Regions from separate parts of the Rothia sp. HMSC061E04 genome, predicted to be linked through region 1. Evidence: riboswitches for the same ligand, from Rfam matches in the RefSeq annotation. Region 1 holds a riboswitch; the other holds the start of a gene.
The links. Region 1 has a riboswitch for thiamine pyrophosphate ahead of HMPREF2927_RS07635 (bifunctional hydroxymethylpyrimidine kinase/phosphomethylpyrimidine kinase). Riboswitches for the same ligand answer to the same signal wherever they lie in the genome.

Region 1 (8,016 bases):
GCGTGGTCCACCGGGCCGTGGCCCTCACCGGAGCCGACCTGCAGACCGGCACCTGCGGCAATGGCTTCGTGGAGCCAGCGGGTGCTCCACTGCAGGGCGCGGTGGGTGTCTTCGCTAGTCAGAACGCTCTGCTCTGCGGTGTGCCCTGCGGCTTCGGTGTGCTGCAGCAGTTCCACGCCCAGGCGGGTTGCCAGCGAAGAGGACAGGGAGCATCCGGTGCCGTGCGTATTACGGCTGTCCAGGCGCGGGGTGCGCACGTGCGCGCAGGTGCCGTCCGGGAAGACCGCGGTGTTACCGGCGTCCTGACCGCATAGGTGGCCGCCCTTCACAATCACGGTAGTTCCGGTCGCCGCAGCAAGGTTCGCCGCCTGCTCGTGCGCCTCATCGAAAGTCTGAGCGGGCTCCTTCTGGCAGAGCACGGCGAGCTCCGGAATGTTCGGGGTAATCACATTCACGAGCGGCACGAGATCGCGCAGCGCCTGCTCCGCTTCCGCCTGCAGCAGGCGGTCACCGCTGGAAGCAATCATGACCGGGTCGAGCACGACCACGGGCGCGGGATGCTCACTCAGCCAGGTACGAACCGTGCGGATCGTGTCTGCGTCGCCGAGCATGCCGATTTTCACGGCGTCAACCGTGACGTCATCAAAAACGGCGGCAAGCTGCGCGGTCAAAAATTCCAGGGGCGGGGTGAATACTTCACGAACCCCGCACGTGTTTTGGGCGACCAGTGAGGTGGTCACGCACATGCCGTAACCGCCGGATGCGGTAATAGATTTGAGGTCCGCTTGGATGCCCGCACCGCCGGAGGGGTCGGTTCCCGCAATGGAGAGAACCCTCGGCACTCGAGCTGTCTGGGGTGCCCCGGATGCTCCGGAGGCGCTCGCGCCGGGTACAGGGCTGGTGGTGGGTGCGCACGCGGGCGCGATAGGCTGCTCTGCCATCATCGATAATCCCTTCGCTAGTTCGAACTAGAGCAGGTTCAATGGGTGATTCTCTCAGCCTTGAGTGTTCTTACGCCGTTTCGTGCGTCCACTGTGCCGTAGCTCTTCGCTGTGCCGTAGCCCTTCGTTGGGCGGCCAGTTGGGCGGGTTAGCGGGTCGCGGGCGTCTCAAGGCACCCCATATCGCTCTGCCAGGTTATCACAATGATTCTCCGTAGCTAAAAGTTCTGCGGGTAACAAGTGAATCTCTCCGAAATTTTCGTTTGAGTCTTGCGTTACTGCAGGGGCTCCTCACCGCCGATTTCAGCGCACCCTTGTACGGAAACCACCCGTTAAACACGTAGTGCCCGGCACCGCTTCACACGGTACCGGGCACTATCAGCCTGGCTTATCCTCCAGGCTTAGGTCAGGGCGAAAATCTCTGCCGGTGAACCCTCCGCAATGATCCTACCCTCGTGTAGCAGGACCGCACGGTCAGCCAGCGAGGCGATACGCGCATCGTGCGAAATAATCAGCACCGCACGGTTCGCCAGCACGGCGCTCAGGGACTCGGTTGCGTCCGCGAGCTCCAGCTGGGTGGTGGACTCGTCCAGAATCACGGCGTGCGGGTCGGCAAGCACAATACGTGCCAGTGCCAGCTGCTGAATCTGGTCGCGGGTCAGCGGCGAATCCGCGCCGCTGACGACAGTATCTATGCCCTGCGGCAGGTCGCGCCACCAGCGGGCACCGATAGCGTCCAGCGCCTCGCCCATCTGCTCGACGGTTGCATCCGGCACGACCACCGTAAAGTTATCGGCGAGGGTGCCGAAGAAGACGTGCGCTTCCTGGGTGCAGACCAGCAGGCGCGGCCGGCCATCAGCGGCGGCATCGGTCGGGAAGTCGCCGTGACCGACCGGGCGACCCATCACGGTGATGGTGCCTTCCAGGGCGGTCAGCGAACCACCAATCAGACGAGCCAGGGTGGTCTTACCCGAGCCGGAACGACCCACCAGGGCGAGCGCCTCACCGCGGCGAATCTTCAGGTTGATACCTTCAAGCACCAGGGCGTCCGGCGAGTAGCCGTAGGAGACGTCGGTGCAGTCAATGGCGTACTCCGGGTTCTTCACGGCTTCATCAGACACGGCGGCGAACGCTTCGGCACGGTGCTGTGCACGCGCCTCACGTTGCTTCTTCGCCAGGGAGACCACACCGAACACGCGGCCCATGTTCACGAGCATGATGCGCAGGCTGCTGACGTGGTGGTTCAGCATGTCGGCGAGGGTTCGCAGGCTGAAGACCATGACCGAGGCGGTCGCTACGGCACCCCAGGAAGCCCAACCGAGAGCCACGCAGGCGGCGCCCCAGAGCATACACAGAATCGTGGGGATCCAAGCGTTAATAGCGTCCACGGTGAAGTACAGCTGGCGGATGCGCACCATGCCCAGCTGCGCGGCGAACTGGCGCTTGTTCTCACCGGCGAAGGCGTCTTCGCGGGCGGTGTGAACGCCCAGCTCACGGATCGTGGAGGTGCCGCGAATGTTCTCGGTCAGCACACTGTTGAGGTCACTCACGCGCTCCTGGGCGGTCTGGTTGCGTGCCGCCATGAGCGGCAGCATCTTCGACATGATGAGGGCAAGACCGGCAATCATGGGTAGCATGATCAGGCCCATTGCCGGGCTCACAACCGCTAGCGAAATGGTGGAGATAATGAAGTACAGCACCACGTAGATTGCGCCGAGCAGGTCCTCGCTGACGGACTTGGCTGCCGAGGACAGGTCGTCGGTCACGCGGGTGAGCAGGTCACCGCTACCGGCTTCTTCCACGGTGCGTGCGTCCAGGTCGAGGGTGCCGTCGAGGGTGTCCTGGTTGGCGTCACGGGTGACGAGCGCACCCAGTCGCGCCGCACTGTACGAGGAGACCATGAGGGTTATCGCCTGCACGATGAACGCCGCCAGGATAATCAGAATCGGCTGCCACGGGTAGCTGGAGAACTTGCCCGCCACCACGTCGTCCACGGTGGCACCAATCTGCAGGGGCACCACCGCACCCATGAGGGTGCTGACCATGTAGATGACGAAGGTGTAGAGGGCTCGCCCCTTGTGCGCCGCGAGGTAGTTCCACATGCGGCGTGCTACGTAGGCGGGGCTTTCGATGGGGAGCTGCTTTGCCATGCTAGTTCACCTCCTGATTCTGAGTGGTTTCGGTCTGAACAGTTTCAGACTGAGCGGTTTCCGGGTAGCCGTCGCGTTCCATGCGGCGGGTCGTCTCCGCGGTCGTGGAGACAACGTAGACCTGCTCCAAATCCTGTAGCAGGCCGGGGTAGCCGACGGGCAGGCGGTCGCTACCGACCTGGGTTTCCATCGCATCGTAGATGTAACGCTGGCTGGGTTCATCCACGGAGTTCAGCGGCTCGGTCAGGATGAGCACCTGCGCGTCCTGTGCGAGTGCGCGGGCGAGTGCCAGACGCTGACGCTGACCGCCGGAGAGGTTCGCGCCTTCGCTGGTGATGCGGGCGGCGAAGTAGTCTTCGGGGTTGCGTCCGCCCAGTCGGTAGGCGATTTCGCGGGAGTCGGTAATCTTCAGCAGTTCCTCATCCTTTGCCTGTGCCAGCTCCTCATCGGGGTTCGGAACGGTGCCCAGGCGCAGGTGCTCCTGCAGGGTTCCGGCGAAAATCATGGGGTTGGGTTCGCTCAGCAGCACGCGGCGGCCGGTTGCGTCCTTGAGGTCCTCTCCCCCGCGTCGCAGGGTGCGGGCAAGCGCCTCGGCGTAGTCTTGCGCGGTGAGGTTGTAGTCGCGCGGGTTGACGTACACGATGCGCGGGTTGCTTGCACCGGCGGGGGCGACGGGTACGGGCACTTCGAGGGTGCTCGCCTCGACTGCCTGTTCGGCGCGTGCCAGCTGCGCCATTTCTTCGTCGGTGCGCGGGCTCTTCAGCACGCCCTGGCGTACGCCCGCGTGACCTTCGAGGCGGGCGACCTTGGCAAGCGCAATTTTGGCGTATCGCCATGCGGTGAGGAAGTTCTGGGTAATCCAGATGGGGCCGCCCATCATCGCGATAATGGAGGCGACGGTCACCAGGGACGCGGCGGGCGTGTCGGATACCCAGCGGCCGTTTTCGACGTGGCCGGTGAGGGCGAAGCCGATGCCGAGCAGGGTCACGGCGCCGCCGAGCAGCGCGCGGATGAGGTACATCCAGCGGTGCGTCTTTTCGTAGCGCATGTAGCTGTCGAAGACTTCGTCAGTGCCGCGGTGGTAGCGCTCACGCATCTGTTCTTCGGCACCGAGGCCGGCGATGGTGCGCAGACCGGTGGCGATATCGGAGGCGCGTGAGGAGGCTTCGCCGTCCTTTTCGCGGTATTCGCCAATCTTGGATTCGAGGAAGGACGAGTACCAGGCAATCACGCCGACCACGATGAGCGTACCGATGAGGGTGACAATCGCGGTGACGGGGTTGATGAGCCAGAGCTGCACGGCACCGAGGGTCGCGATGATCATGGCGTTGACGAATAGCGGCAACGAGAAGTAGACGTCCGTAATGCGGCGTACGTCTTTATTCATAACGGTGACCGCTTCGCCGGAGTCTACGCCAGCGCGGGTGCGTCCCATGAGTCGGTTGATATAGATGCGCCAGTCGCGGCCGAGTTCTGCGCTGAGGGTCATGGAGGTACCCCAGCCGAAGAACTCGTTGATCACGATGAAGGTGATGGCTGCGACGACCACCCAGAACATGGGCCAGGCGTCGGGGGCTTTGCCAGCGATGTGCTGGTTGATGAATTGACCCACCATGACGGGGATCAGGATTGCGCCGATGCCTGCGGTGGTTTCACCCACGATGGGGATTGCCCAGCGGTGCCAGGGGTATTTATGTCCGGGCGCGGTGACTCGCAGGGCGAGGCGCTTTTTGAGGGCTTCCTCTTCAGCTTTGCGCAGTTCGCTGCCGGTTATTCCCTGTGCAGATTTTTTCTGAGCGGCTTTTTCCTGCGTGGTTTTGTTATGCATGGATTCTTCATGCGTGGCTTCTTCACGCGCAGCGTTTTCTTGTGCCTTGTCAGCGTTGTATTCAGTCATTCAACGTCTCTCCTTTCTCTTACCCTATTCCTTTATCAATGTGGCACGCAACACTATTTATGCAATAGATGGGCGTGTCGTTATTTATGCAACGTATTTTGGGGCGTGCATCAGCCGCTCAATATGCACCGACATCAATCGGCGGATTCTGCATCTACGCGGTAATCCATGCGGCATGGAGGCCTACGTTTTCGACCTTCTGAGCACCAGGTTTTTGCACCACTGCACTTTTAGTGCTTTGTTCTACACTACACGAATTTGGGGAATTCCCGCGTTAGCGCGGCACCGCGCCTCCCGAACACCCTATAAACGCCCCGCGAAGGAACCGCGAACTCCCTGCAAAGATGCAGCGAACACCCCGCAAACACTCCGCGAGTACCCGTTTGTTCCCTCGTAACGATAACGCCCCCGCGCCCGCGCTATTCCCGATAGACTGGAATCCTCATGAGTATTTTGAATTTTCTTTCTCCCGGGCTGGGCGAGAACCCCGGCGACTACAATCGACGCGATTTTAAGAGCAACCCCCTCACCGCCGAAGAAATCTATGAGGCGTTCACCGAGTGGATTTCGACCCGCGGCATGACCCTGTACCCCGCCCAGGACGAAGCCGTTCTGAGCATTGCCGCCGGACATAACGTGGTGCTGGCAACCCCGACCGGTTCCGGTAAGTCCACTGTGGCTGTTGCCGCGCATTTTACGGGCCTGGCGACCGGTCAGCGCTCCTACTACACCGCCCCCATTAAGGCGCTGGTGTCTGAGAAATTCTTTGACCTGATCAATATTTTTGGTGCCGAGAACGTGGGCATGATTACCGGCGACTCCGCCATTAATACGGAGGCGCCCATTATCTGCTGCACCGCGGAAATTCTCGCCAATATTGCCCTGCGCGAGGGTAAGGATGCGGACCTCTGCCAGGTCATCATGGACGAGTTCCACTTCTACTCTGACCCGCAGCGCGGTTGGGCGTGGCAGCTTCCCCTGCTGGAGCTTCCGCAGGCGCAGTTCCTGCTGATGAGCGCGACCCTGGGCGATACGACTCGCTTCCAGGAGGAAATGACGGCGCTGACCGGTCGTGAGAGTGACCTGGTGGCGCATTCTGAGCGTCCCATTCCGCTGCATTTCTACTACTCCACCACCCCGGTTCAGGAGACAGTGCAGGAGCTCGTGCAGACCAAGCAGACTCCGGTCTACATTGTGCACTTCTCGCAGAAGGCGGCGCTGGAGCAGGCGAACGCGCTGCTGTCGGTGGCTATTGCCTCCAAGGAAGATAAGGAACGCATCTCCGAGCTCATCGCGAAATTCCGCTTCGGTCCGGGCTTCGGTAAGGCACTGAATAAGCTGGTGCGTGCCGGTATCGGTATTCACCACGCGGGCATGCTGCCCAAGTACCGCCGCCTCGTGGAGCAGCTGGCTCAGGAAGGTCTGCTCAAGGTCATCTGCGGTACCGACACCCTGGGTGTGGGTATTAACGTGCCGATTCGTACCGTACTGATTACGGCGCTGTCGAAGTTTGATGGTGCCCGTAGCCGCCGTCTGCGTGCCCGCGAGTTCCACCAGATCGCTGGACGCGCCGGCCGCGCCGGTTTTGATACCGCCGGCACCGTGGTGGTTCAGGCACCCGAGCACGATATTGAGAATGCTCGCCTGCTGGCTAAGGCTCAGGCGAAGTTCGGTGACGACACCAAGCGCATTAACCAGTCGCTGTCCTCCAAGCGTAAGAAGGCGCCGGAAGGCTTCGTTGGCTGGTCCGAGAAGACCTTCGAGCAGCTGGTAGAGGCCGCCCCGGAGCCGCTGACCTCCTCCTTCGACATCACCCATTCGATGCTGCTGAACCTGATGCACCGCCCGGAGAACCCGGTCATTGCCGCGTACCGCATCATTCAGGAAAACCATGAGAGCCCGGCGCGCCGCCGCGAGCTGCTGCGCAAGGCAATCGGCATCTACAAGGAGCTGCTGACCGGTGGCGTGATTGAGCGAACCAACACCCCGGACGAGCACGGCTCCTACCTGCGCCTGACCGAGGACCTGCAGGATAACTTTGCCCTCAACCAGCCGCTGTCTGCCTTCGCGGTCGCCGCGCTGGAGCTGCTGGACCCCGAATCCCCCAGCTACGCCCTGGATGCGCTCTCCCTCATCGAGGCGACCCTGGATTCGCCGAACCAGGTGCTGTACGCGCAGGAGCGCAAGGCGAAGAACGAGCTCTCGGCGCAGTTGAAGGCGGACGGTGTGGACTACACCGAACGCATGAACGAGCTGGACAAGGTCACCTACCCGCAGCCCCTGGCTGAGCTCATTGATCAGGCGTACACGACCTACAAGCAGTCTGCCCCGTGGGTTGCACGTTTTGAGCCGCGCCCCAAGTCGATTGTGCGTGACATGTACGAACGCGCGATGGGCTTCAACGACTTCGTGCAGTACTACACGCTGGAACGCGCCGAAGGCGTGCTCCTGCGCTACCTCTCTGACGCATACAAGGCGCTGCGCCACACCATCCCCGATTCTACCGTGACCGACGAGCTCGACGACATCATCGAGTGGCTCGGCGAGCTGGTACGCCAGACCGATTCCTCCCTGGTGGACGAGTGGGAGAAGCTGGCAGCCGGCGAAGACACCGCCACCGTTGCCGCCGAGCACGCCTCCATCGAGGAGGAAGAGCCTCCCGCCGTGACGAAGAACCTGCGCGCCTTCCGCGTGATGGTGCGCAACGCCCTCTTCCGCCGCGTGGAGCTCTTCGCTGACGAGCGTGACCGCGCCCTGGGCGCCCTGGACGAATGGTGCGGCTGGGATGCCGACCGCTGGGCGGACGCCATGGACGACTACTTCGACACCTACGACGACATCTACACGGACGCCGACGCGCGCTCGCCTCGCCTGGTCAGCATGGATGAGGACACCGCCGCGCATCCTGGCGTGTGGAAGGTTCAGCAGAGCTTCGCTGACCCCGAAGATAATTTTGACTTCGGTATTCGTGCCGAGGTTGATTTGGCGGCATCCGATGAGGCGGGGTACCCAGTGCTGAAGATTCTGAG
Region 2 (8,016 bases), on a different contig from region 1:
GCCTCCGCGCATACTCTTCCCAAGCCGAGGGCCCGCGGCTCTCACCCTTGCCGCGCAGCCACGTTCCCTACCTCGTACACAGGGAAGGGGAGAGAGTTAGTAGGGGAGAGGTCGGTATGTTCCGTCGCGACATCAGGGTGTCCGACGCGAAGCGAGGACGGGTTCCCTGCAGGAGCAAGGAACATACCGCCTCGACCTGCTCAACCTAACTCAAAATAAAAAGCCTCCTACCGCAGGGCAGAAGGCTTGTGGAGCGGCTGACGGGAATCGAACCCGCGTATCAGGCTTGGGAAGCGTGCGCTCTACCATTGAGCTACAGCCGCATCTTTTTCAGTGTATCGCGCTTGCTTGTCGGGGGTGAAATGTGTTGCGTCTGTTTGTGTGCGGGGTGGCGGGGTTGAAATGTGATGTAGGCCTGTGTGCTGGGGCTGGTGGATGCCTGCACGTGGGTGGTGTTTGCCAGGTATCCTTTAAGCGTGCTTATTTCAGATCGCGATATTCGTCAAGAGATTGCTGATGGGCGCATCGTTCTTGATCCGTTCGATGAGTCGATGATTCAGCCTGCAAGTGTGGACGTGAGGATTGATCGTTTCTTCCGTCTGTTTGATAACCATAAGTACCCGCATATTGATCCTGCTCAGCCGCAGGAGGATTTGACGCGTCTGGTGGAGGTGGCTCCTGATGAGCCGTTTATTCTGCATCCGGGCGAGTTTGTGTTGGGTTCTACGTATGAGAAGGTGACTCTGCCTGATGATGTGGCTGCCCGTTTGGAGGGTAAGTCGTCGTTGGGTCGTTTGGGTCTTCTGACTCACTCTACGGCTGGTTTTATTGATCCTGGTTTTTCGGGGCATGTGACGCTTGAGTTGTCGAATATGGCGACTTTGCCGATTATGTTGTGGCCGGGTTCTAAGGTTGGTCAGTTGTGTTTCTTCCGGTTGAGTAGCCCGACTGAGCATCCGTATGGTTCTGGTGCGTATGGTAACCGTTACCAGGGTCAGCGTGGCCCGACTGCTTCGCGTAGTTATTTGAATTTTCATCAGACGATGATTCCTGCGGATGGTTCTGTGGAGTCTTAGTCTTTCCCGCTTTGGGGTGCGGGCGTGCAGGCTGTGTGTTTGTGCGCCCGCGTTGGGCGGTTTTTTCGCCTGTTGTGCTCGTGCGTTCACTCGCGTGCGGGTTTTTATCTCTCACTCTCTAAGGATTTTTTGATGAATCTGAAGCCTGTTGTTCTGCGTGTTGCTGGTGCGGAAGTTTCTTTGTATCTGATTGATATGTCGGACTCTTTTGTGGAGCGTTTTAAGAAGGCGTGGGAGCCTCTTGCTCCGGAGTTTTTTGATACTCCTGATGAGGCGTATGCTTCGTTGTCTCGTTTTGATCAGGTGATGCTGGTTCATGCGCCGACTGATGAGTCGGTGATGGATTTGGCGAATCCGTTGATGGGTTCGTTTGATAAGGTTTCGACGCTGCGTGTGGCTGATGATGATTCGGGTATGCAGGATCTGACGAGCCGTATTACGTTGGCGATGATTGAGCAGCTGGTTGGTCGCGGTGTGATGCTGCATGCGGCTGTTATTGGTGACCCTGAGTCGAAGCGCGCTGTTGCGCTGGTGGGTGTTTCTGGTAGCGGTAAGACGACTGCGTCGCGTTTCTTGGGTTCGAAGTTTGCGTACCTGACTGATGAGACTGCGATTATTTCGGATGAGGGTGTTGTGTCGCCGTATCCGAAGCCGTTGTCTGTGATTGTTGACCCGAATGCGCCGAAGGATCAGCAGAACCCGGTGGATTTGGGTCTGAACGTGGTTGATCGTGATGACCTCAGCTATAAGCTGTCGCGTATTGTGTTCATTTCTCGTGATGAGTCGGCTTCTGAGCCGTATTTTGAGCGTGTTCCGCTGCATGAGGCTCTGGTGTTCTTGAGTGAGCAGAGCTCGGGTCTGGCGCGTCACCCTGAGGGTGTTGTGTCGCTGGCTAAGCTGGTGGAGCGTTGCGGTGGCGTGTGGCGCCTGGTGTACTCGGAGGTTGAGGATACTTTGCCGCTGGTTCAGGATCTGCTGAATGGTGGTGAGCTACCGAATGCTGATGAGGTTGAGAAGCTAGAGAAGTACACGGTTAAGGATCACCTGCCGGGTGTGTTCTTGAACGGTACGATTGCGGTGTCTCGTATGCCGGGTACTTCGGGTGTGCGTGTGGGCGAGGACGGCCCGTTCTTGCTGCTGTGTGACACTGAGCTGAATGAGCTGTCTGATTTTGCGGCTGAGTGCTGGCTGCAGGCTGAGGGCGACATTTCGTATGATGACCTGTTTGCGCGTTTGGCTGAGATCTTTGAGGGTCTGCCTGCGGAGGCGTATGACGAGAACTTGAGCGCTCTGGCGGCTGGTTCGATGCTGTGGGTTCGTGCGATTGATGATGCGACCTGGGCTCAGATGACTAGCGATGAGGTTCTGGATGAGGAGGAGCAGCAGATTGCGCTGGATTCCTCTGAGGATGAGGGCGACGTGGTGGAGGACTAGCCACCGGGTCTCTCTGACGTGGCTTACTGACACGGCTCTCTGGCGCGGCTTACTGAGCTCTGTTTGGTAGGCGCTGCTCGATAGGCACTGCTTAAGCACAAGGGAGGGGCGGGTAGAAGAATGATCTTCTACCCGCCCCTCCCTTTGCGTCTGCGGGGATGCGTTTGTGGGGTGCGGGGTGTTTAGCCCTGCACGGCCTTACTGCGTGACCTTACTATGCGACCTTAACGGGCAGCCTTGTCACGGCGCTTCTGCTCGCGGCGAGCCGCACGCATACGCAGCGGACCGGGCGCCTTCACCGGCAACAGCAGGAGCAGACCCGCCACCACAACGATCAGAATACCGAGCACACCCCAAATCTGCGCGCCCATGATGCTCACGCACAGACCGAACAGCATCGGCGCCAGGAAGCTGGTCGCACGACCGGTGGTCGAGTACAGGCCGAACAGCTCACCCTCAGTACCGGGATCAGCCAGGCGAGCCAGGAAGGTGCGGGACGCCGACTGTGCCGGGCCCACGAACAGGCACAGCAGCAGGGCGCATACCCAGAACACGCCAGGCTGAGGGAAGAACAGCAGCGGGGTAGCCGCCAAGATAATGCCGACCAGCGAGATAACAATAATCGCCTTTGGGCCCAGGTAGTCATCCAGGTAGCCGCCCAGGATCGCGCCAGCCGCGGCGACAGCGCTACCGGCAATACCGAACAGAATCACCTCGGAGGTGCTGAAACCGAACGTGCCCGCCGCGAGAATACCGCCGAACGTAAAAATACCGGACAGACCATCACGGAACACTGCCGAAGCGATCAGGAACCACAGGGTCTGCGGGGAGGTCATCTTCAGGCGACGAATCGTGCGCCACAGCGCCTTGTAGGAGGCGAGCAGACCGCCCTGACGAGCCGGGGAGAAACGCTCCAGGCCCAGCTCCAGGAAACGCAGCTCGCGGGTGGGTAGCACCTCCGGCAGGAAGCGCTCGCGGGTGCGCATACGAACCAGCAGCGGCACGCAGAAGAAGAGGCACCAGGCGGCGGCGAACAGTGCGACCGCACGGATATTCAGGGCGTTCTCGGTGGTCAGGCCGAGCACCTCGGGGGTAAGCACAAAACCCCACAGCACCACAGCCAGCGCCAGGATGCCGCCAATGTACCCGGCAGCCCATCCGGCGCCCGAAATCTTACCGATATTCTCCGGGTGGGAGATACGCGGCAGCACGGCGTTATAGTTCACGTACGCGAACTCGCTGAACACGCTCGCCGCAGAAATCAGGGCGACACCCAGCCACAAGTACTGCGGGGTGGGGCCCACGAAGAAGCACGCCGCCATCGAACCGACCAGCAGTATGGTGTTCACACCGAGCCAGAAGATACCGCGGCCGGACTTATCGTTACGCTGACCGGTGACCGGCGCCAGAATCGCAATGAGGAAACCGGCGATGGTCAGACCCAAAGACAGCGCCGAAGAGGTCTCTTCGGGGGAGCCGAAGTAGCTGCTGGTCAGGTACACGGTGAAGATGAAGGTCGTCATAATCGAGTCGAAGCTCGACGAACCAACATCCCACATGACCCAGGACGCGACCGAACGGCGGCTGTTCGCGTGGTCAACGACCCTACGCTGAGCCTTCGCCTTACGGCGGGGAGAAGAAATAGTCATAGTTGTGCTTTCAGGTGCCGAGGTGGCGCTTCAGCGTAGCGGCGGCATGAAACCGGCTGAAGTAGAGCGGGCGTGCTGAAGAAGGAACACCAGGCGGTACGTACCGAGCGAAGATACGTACCGCCTAGTTCATGAACTTTCACGCGGAAAGCGCAAAGTCTTAGTTGAAGAAACGACGCTGCAGGCGAGCAACACCGAAGCTCACCACAGCACCCACGACGGAGGTCAGAACGGTCCAGAGGATGACCTGACGCAGGGTATCTTCAGACTCGTGGGAAATGGCGGGAGGCTGGTTACCGGTAGCCTTGGTCCAGGCTGCGCCCAGGCCCTTACCAACCAGGGCTACAGCGCCCATGTTGATACCCGCAATAGCAAGCTTAGCGACGGGGTTCATATGTATCTCCTTAGCTGTATACGATGCGGCGTCCTGCCCGTGAACCCCTTCGGGGTTGGGGTGAGAAAAGAGCGCCACTCCCTAGCGTATAGGGTTTAAGGCGTTCGTGCCGCCTTGGGGCCTCTCCGTCCCAAAATTGTACACCGTGCAATTCTGTAATGTGGGCAGAAGAAGGGAACAAAAAGCGGCAAATTGGCGCGAACAGCCAGACACGCCTACAATCGAACCTGGGCTTCCACCCGCACCACAACGGTACGGACAAGGAACCCCAAACGACAGGGGAGCGCCACCGAGGCGCTGAGAGTGCTAAGCAGACCCTCGAACCTGATCCGGTTAGTACCGGCGTAGGGAGTCGAATTTCTTCTCAATGCCCTCGTCCAATCAGAGGGCGAGGACATTCCCCTTCCAACGACGGAAGGACCACCAATGTCACAGAACGCAACCCCCGCCTCCCAGGCATCCACCCAGGCAGAAGCGAAGAAGCCGAACCTGCGCTGGCGAGTCAACGAAATCGTCATCGCCGCAGTTATCGCAGTAGCCTGCGCCGTCATCTTCTGGATTTGGGACATCGCAGTTTCCCCCGCCACCAAAACCGCACTCGTAGCAGCACCCGAATTCCGCCCCATCATCGGCGGCGCATGGCTGCTCGGCGGCACCCTCGGCGGCCTGCTCATCCGCAAGCCCGGTGCGGCACTCTTCTGCGAAATCGTCGCAGCATTCATCTCCGTACTCTTCACCGGCGGCGCATGGAGTGGCGAAATCCTACTCGCAGGCCTCATCCAGGGCATCGGCGCTGAAGTTGCCTTCGCGATCTTCGGCTACCGCCGCTGGAACGCAACCGTCGCCATCTTCGCCGGTGCGCTCAGCGGCCTGTTCATGGGCGGTAACGAAATCTTCATCTACTACCCCGACATGGAACCGGTCAAGGCAATCATCTACGTAGCATGCTCCGTCATCTCCGGTGCAGTCATCGCAGGCTTCCTCGCATGGATTCTCGTGCAGAACCTCGCCAAGACCGGTGTGCTCTCCTCGCTGGCATCCGGCAAGACCCGCCGCTAACCACCAGCAACTAGTCACCACTCGGCACACTACAGCAGCCACACAAAAGGCTAAGGAACTATCATGGAAGCAACACCGCGCGGGGCGCGCATCGAGCTCAACAACTTCAGCTGGCACCACCCCGGACGCCCAGAACCCGTCATCAGCGGACTCAACCTCACCATCAACCCCGGTGAAAAAGTCCTGCTACTGGGCACCTCCGGCGCCGGCAAATCAACGCTCCTGCACGCCATCGCCGGTGTGCTCCACGATGACGACGGCGAATCCGCCAGCGGCACCATCACCATCAACGGGCAAGCACCCGCCGAAGCACGCGGCACCGCAGGCATGATGCAGCAGGACCCCGAATCCTCCATCGTCATGGCAACCGTCGGCAACGACGTAGCGTTCGGCCCCGAAAACCTGCGCGTACCCCGCGAAGAAATCTGGGGCCGCGTCACCGAAGCCCTCACCGCCGTAGGGCTCAACCCCCTGCCCCTCGACCACCCCAGCAGCGCGCTGTCTGGCGGACAGAAGCAGCGCCTCGGCCTGGCGGGCATCCTCTCGATGCACCCCGGCGCCATGATCCTCGACGAACCCACCGCCAACCTTGACCCCTCCGGCGTGCGGGAAGTACGCGACAGCATCCTTACCGCCGCGCAAGCCACCGGCGCGACCCTGCTCGTCGTAGAACACCGCGTGAGCATCTGGGCGCCGCACATGGACCGCATTATCGTGCTCGGCGAAGGCGGCACCATCACCCACGACGGCGCACCCGACACCGTACTCACCGAAGCCCGCCAAGAACTCATCGACGCGGGCGTGTGGGTACCCAACTACGTGCCGCGTGCGCCGCAGAACGACTGCAATAGCGAGCACGGCGAAGCGCTACTGCGCGCCGAAAACCTCAGCATCACCCGCGCACAACCCACCCCCAAACAACGACGCGCACGCCGACACACCATCAAACGCCTCGGCGACACCCCCGCACCCGCACCCACCGATTTGCCTGTCCTGCGCAGCGGCATCAACCTCACCCTGCACGCGGGTGAACACCTCAGCGTACTCGGCCCCAACGGCGCCGGCAAATCAACTCTAGCCCTCACCCTCGCAGGGCTCCTCACCGCACCCAACGGCACCCTCACCGCCACCGACGCGCTCCGTAATTACGACGGTAACCACGGCGGCAACCACGCCCACTGGGACATCCCCACCTGGACCCCCGCCCAAATGCTCAGCCGCATCGGCTACGTCTTCCAAGAACCCGAATACCAATTCATCCGCGGAACCGTACGCGAAGAACTCGAACTCGGCCCCCGCCGACTCGCTGCACTCAACCGCGTTCCCCTCAACGAAGACAACCTCGCAGCCCGCACCAACGAACTCGCAACCCACCTACGCCTCACCCACCTACTCGACGCGAACCCCTTTACCCTCTCCGGCGGTGAAAAACGCAGACTCTCGGTCGCCTCTGCACTCGCCACCGCACCCAAAATCCTCATCCTCGACGAACCCACCTTCGGCCAAGACGCACGAACCTGGGCAGAACTCGTCGACCTCATCCGCGAACTACTCGCAGGCGGCACCGCCATCATCTCCATCACCCACGACGAAGACTACACCGCCGCACTCGGCGGCAACCACATCACCCTCGAAGCCACCGCAACCCCCGGAAAGGAGAACGCATGAACACCGACTTCTTCGGCACCATCGACCGAACCAGCTACTTCAGCAACCTCAACGCCGGCGTAAAACTCATCGTCTCCTTCACCCTCATCATCGCCGCCCTCATCGTGCGCGACCCCCTCACCTCCGGAATCCTCTTCGCCCTCGAACTGCTCGGATTCATCCTCGTCGGATTCCGACCCGTCAACGTCCTCGCCCGCTTCTGGCCCATCCTCATCGCCGTCATCACCACCGGCTGGTCCGTCGCCATGCTCAGCGCCAAAACCGGCACCACCATCCTCGACCTCGGCTTCAACAGCATCACCACCGACTCCGCCGCCGTCGGCGCAGCCATGATGATCCGCTCCCTTGCCATGGTCCTACCCACCCTCGCGTTCGTGCTCACCACAGACCCGACCGACCTGGGCGACTCCCTCGCACAAACCTTCAAACTGCCCTCACGGTTCGTGCTCGCAACCGTCGCCGCCCTACGCTTGGTCGGTATTCTCTTCGCCGAATGGAACGCCCTCGGCCAGGCACGACGCGCCCGCGGACTAGGTGCAGGCCAATCCCTTATTGGGCGTGCACAAACCTTCGGCGGGCAAAGCTTCGCCCTGCTCGTGCAGGCTATCCGCCGCGGCTCCCGCCTGGCCATCACCATGGAGGCGCGCGGCTTCGGTGCGGGCGAACGCACCTGGGCTCGTGTGCCTAGCTATTCGCCGCGTGACGTGCATGTGAGCATTGCTGCCGCCGTCATTAT

Region 2: linked by a shared signal. The riboswitch ahead of HMPREF2927_RS00420 (ECF transporter S component) and the one ahead of HMPREF2927_RS07635 (bifunctional hydroxymethylpyrimidine kinase/phosphomethylpyrimidine kinase) in region 1 are both predicted to bind thiamine pyrophosphate.

Annotation. Positions count from the first base shown of each region.
Region 1 covers NZ_KV813706.1:183,960-191,975, forward strand. The annotation lists gene HMPREF2927_RS07635 (bifunctional hydroxymethylpyrimidine kinase/phosphomethylpyrimidine kinase) at 1-944, opposite strand, end outside; TPP riboswitch at 933-1,131, opposite strand; gene HMPREF2927_RS07640 (ABC transporter ATP-binding protein) at 1,342-3,090, opposite strand; gene HMPREF2927_RS07645 (ABC transporter transmembrane domain-containing protein) at 3,092-4,987, opposite strand; gene HMPREF2927_RS07650 (DEAD/DEAH box helicase) at 5,432-8,016, shown strand, end outside.
Region 2 covers NZ_KV813685.1:28,575-36,590, forward strand. The annotation lists tRNA gene HMPREF2927_RS00395 (tRNA-Gly) at 250-323, opposite strand; gene dcd (dCTP deaminase) at 477-1,076, shown strand; gene HMPREF2927_RS00405 (septin family protein) at 1,209-2,510, shown strand; gene HMPREF2927_RS00410 (MFS transporter) at 2,735-4,159, opposite strand; gene HMPREF2927_RS00415 (DUF4235 domain-containing protein) at 4,320-4,553, opposite strand; TPP riboswitch at 4,821-4,921, shown strand; gene HMPREF2927_RS00420 (ECF transporter S component) at 4,980-5,612, shown strand; gene HMPREF2927_RS00425 (ABC transporter ATP-binding protein) at 5,676-7,280, shown strand; gene HMPREF2927_RS00430 (energy-coupling factor transporter transmembrane component T family protein) at 7,277-8,016, shown strand, end outside.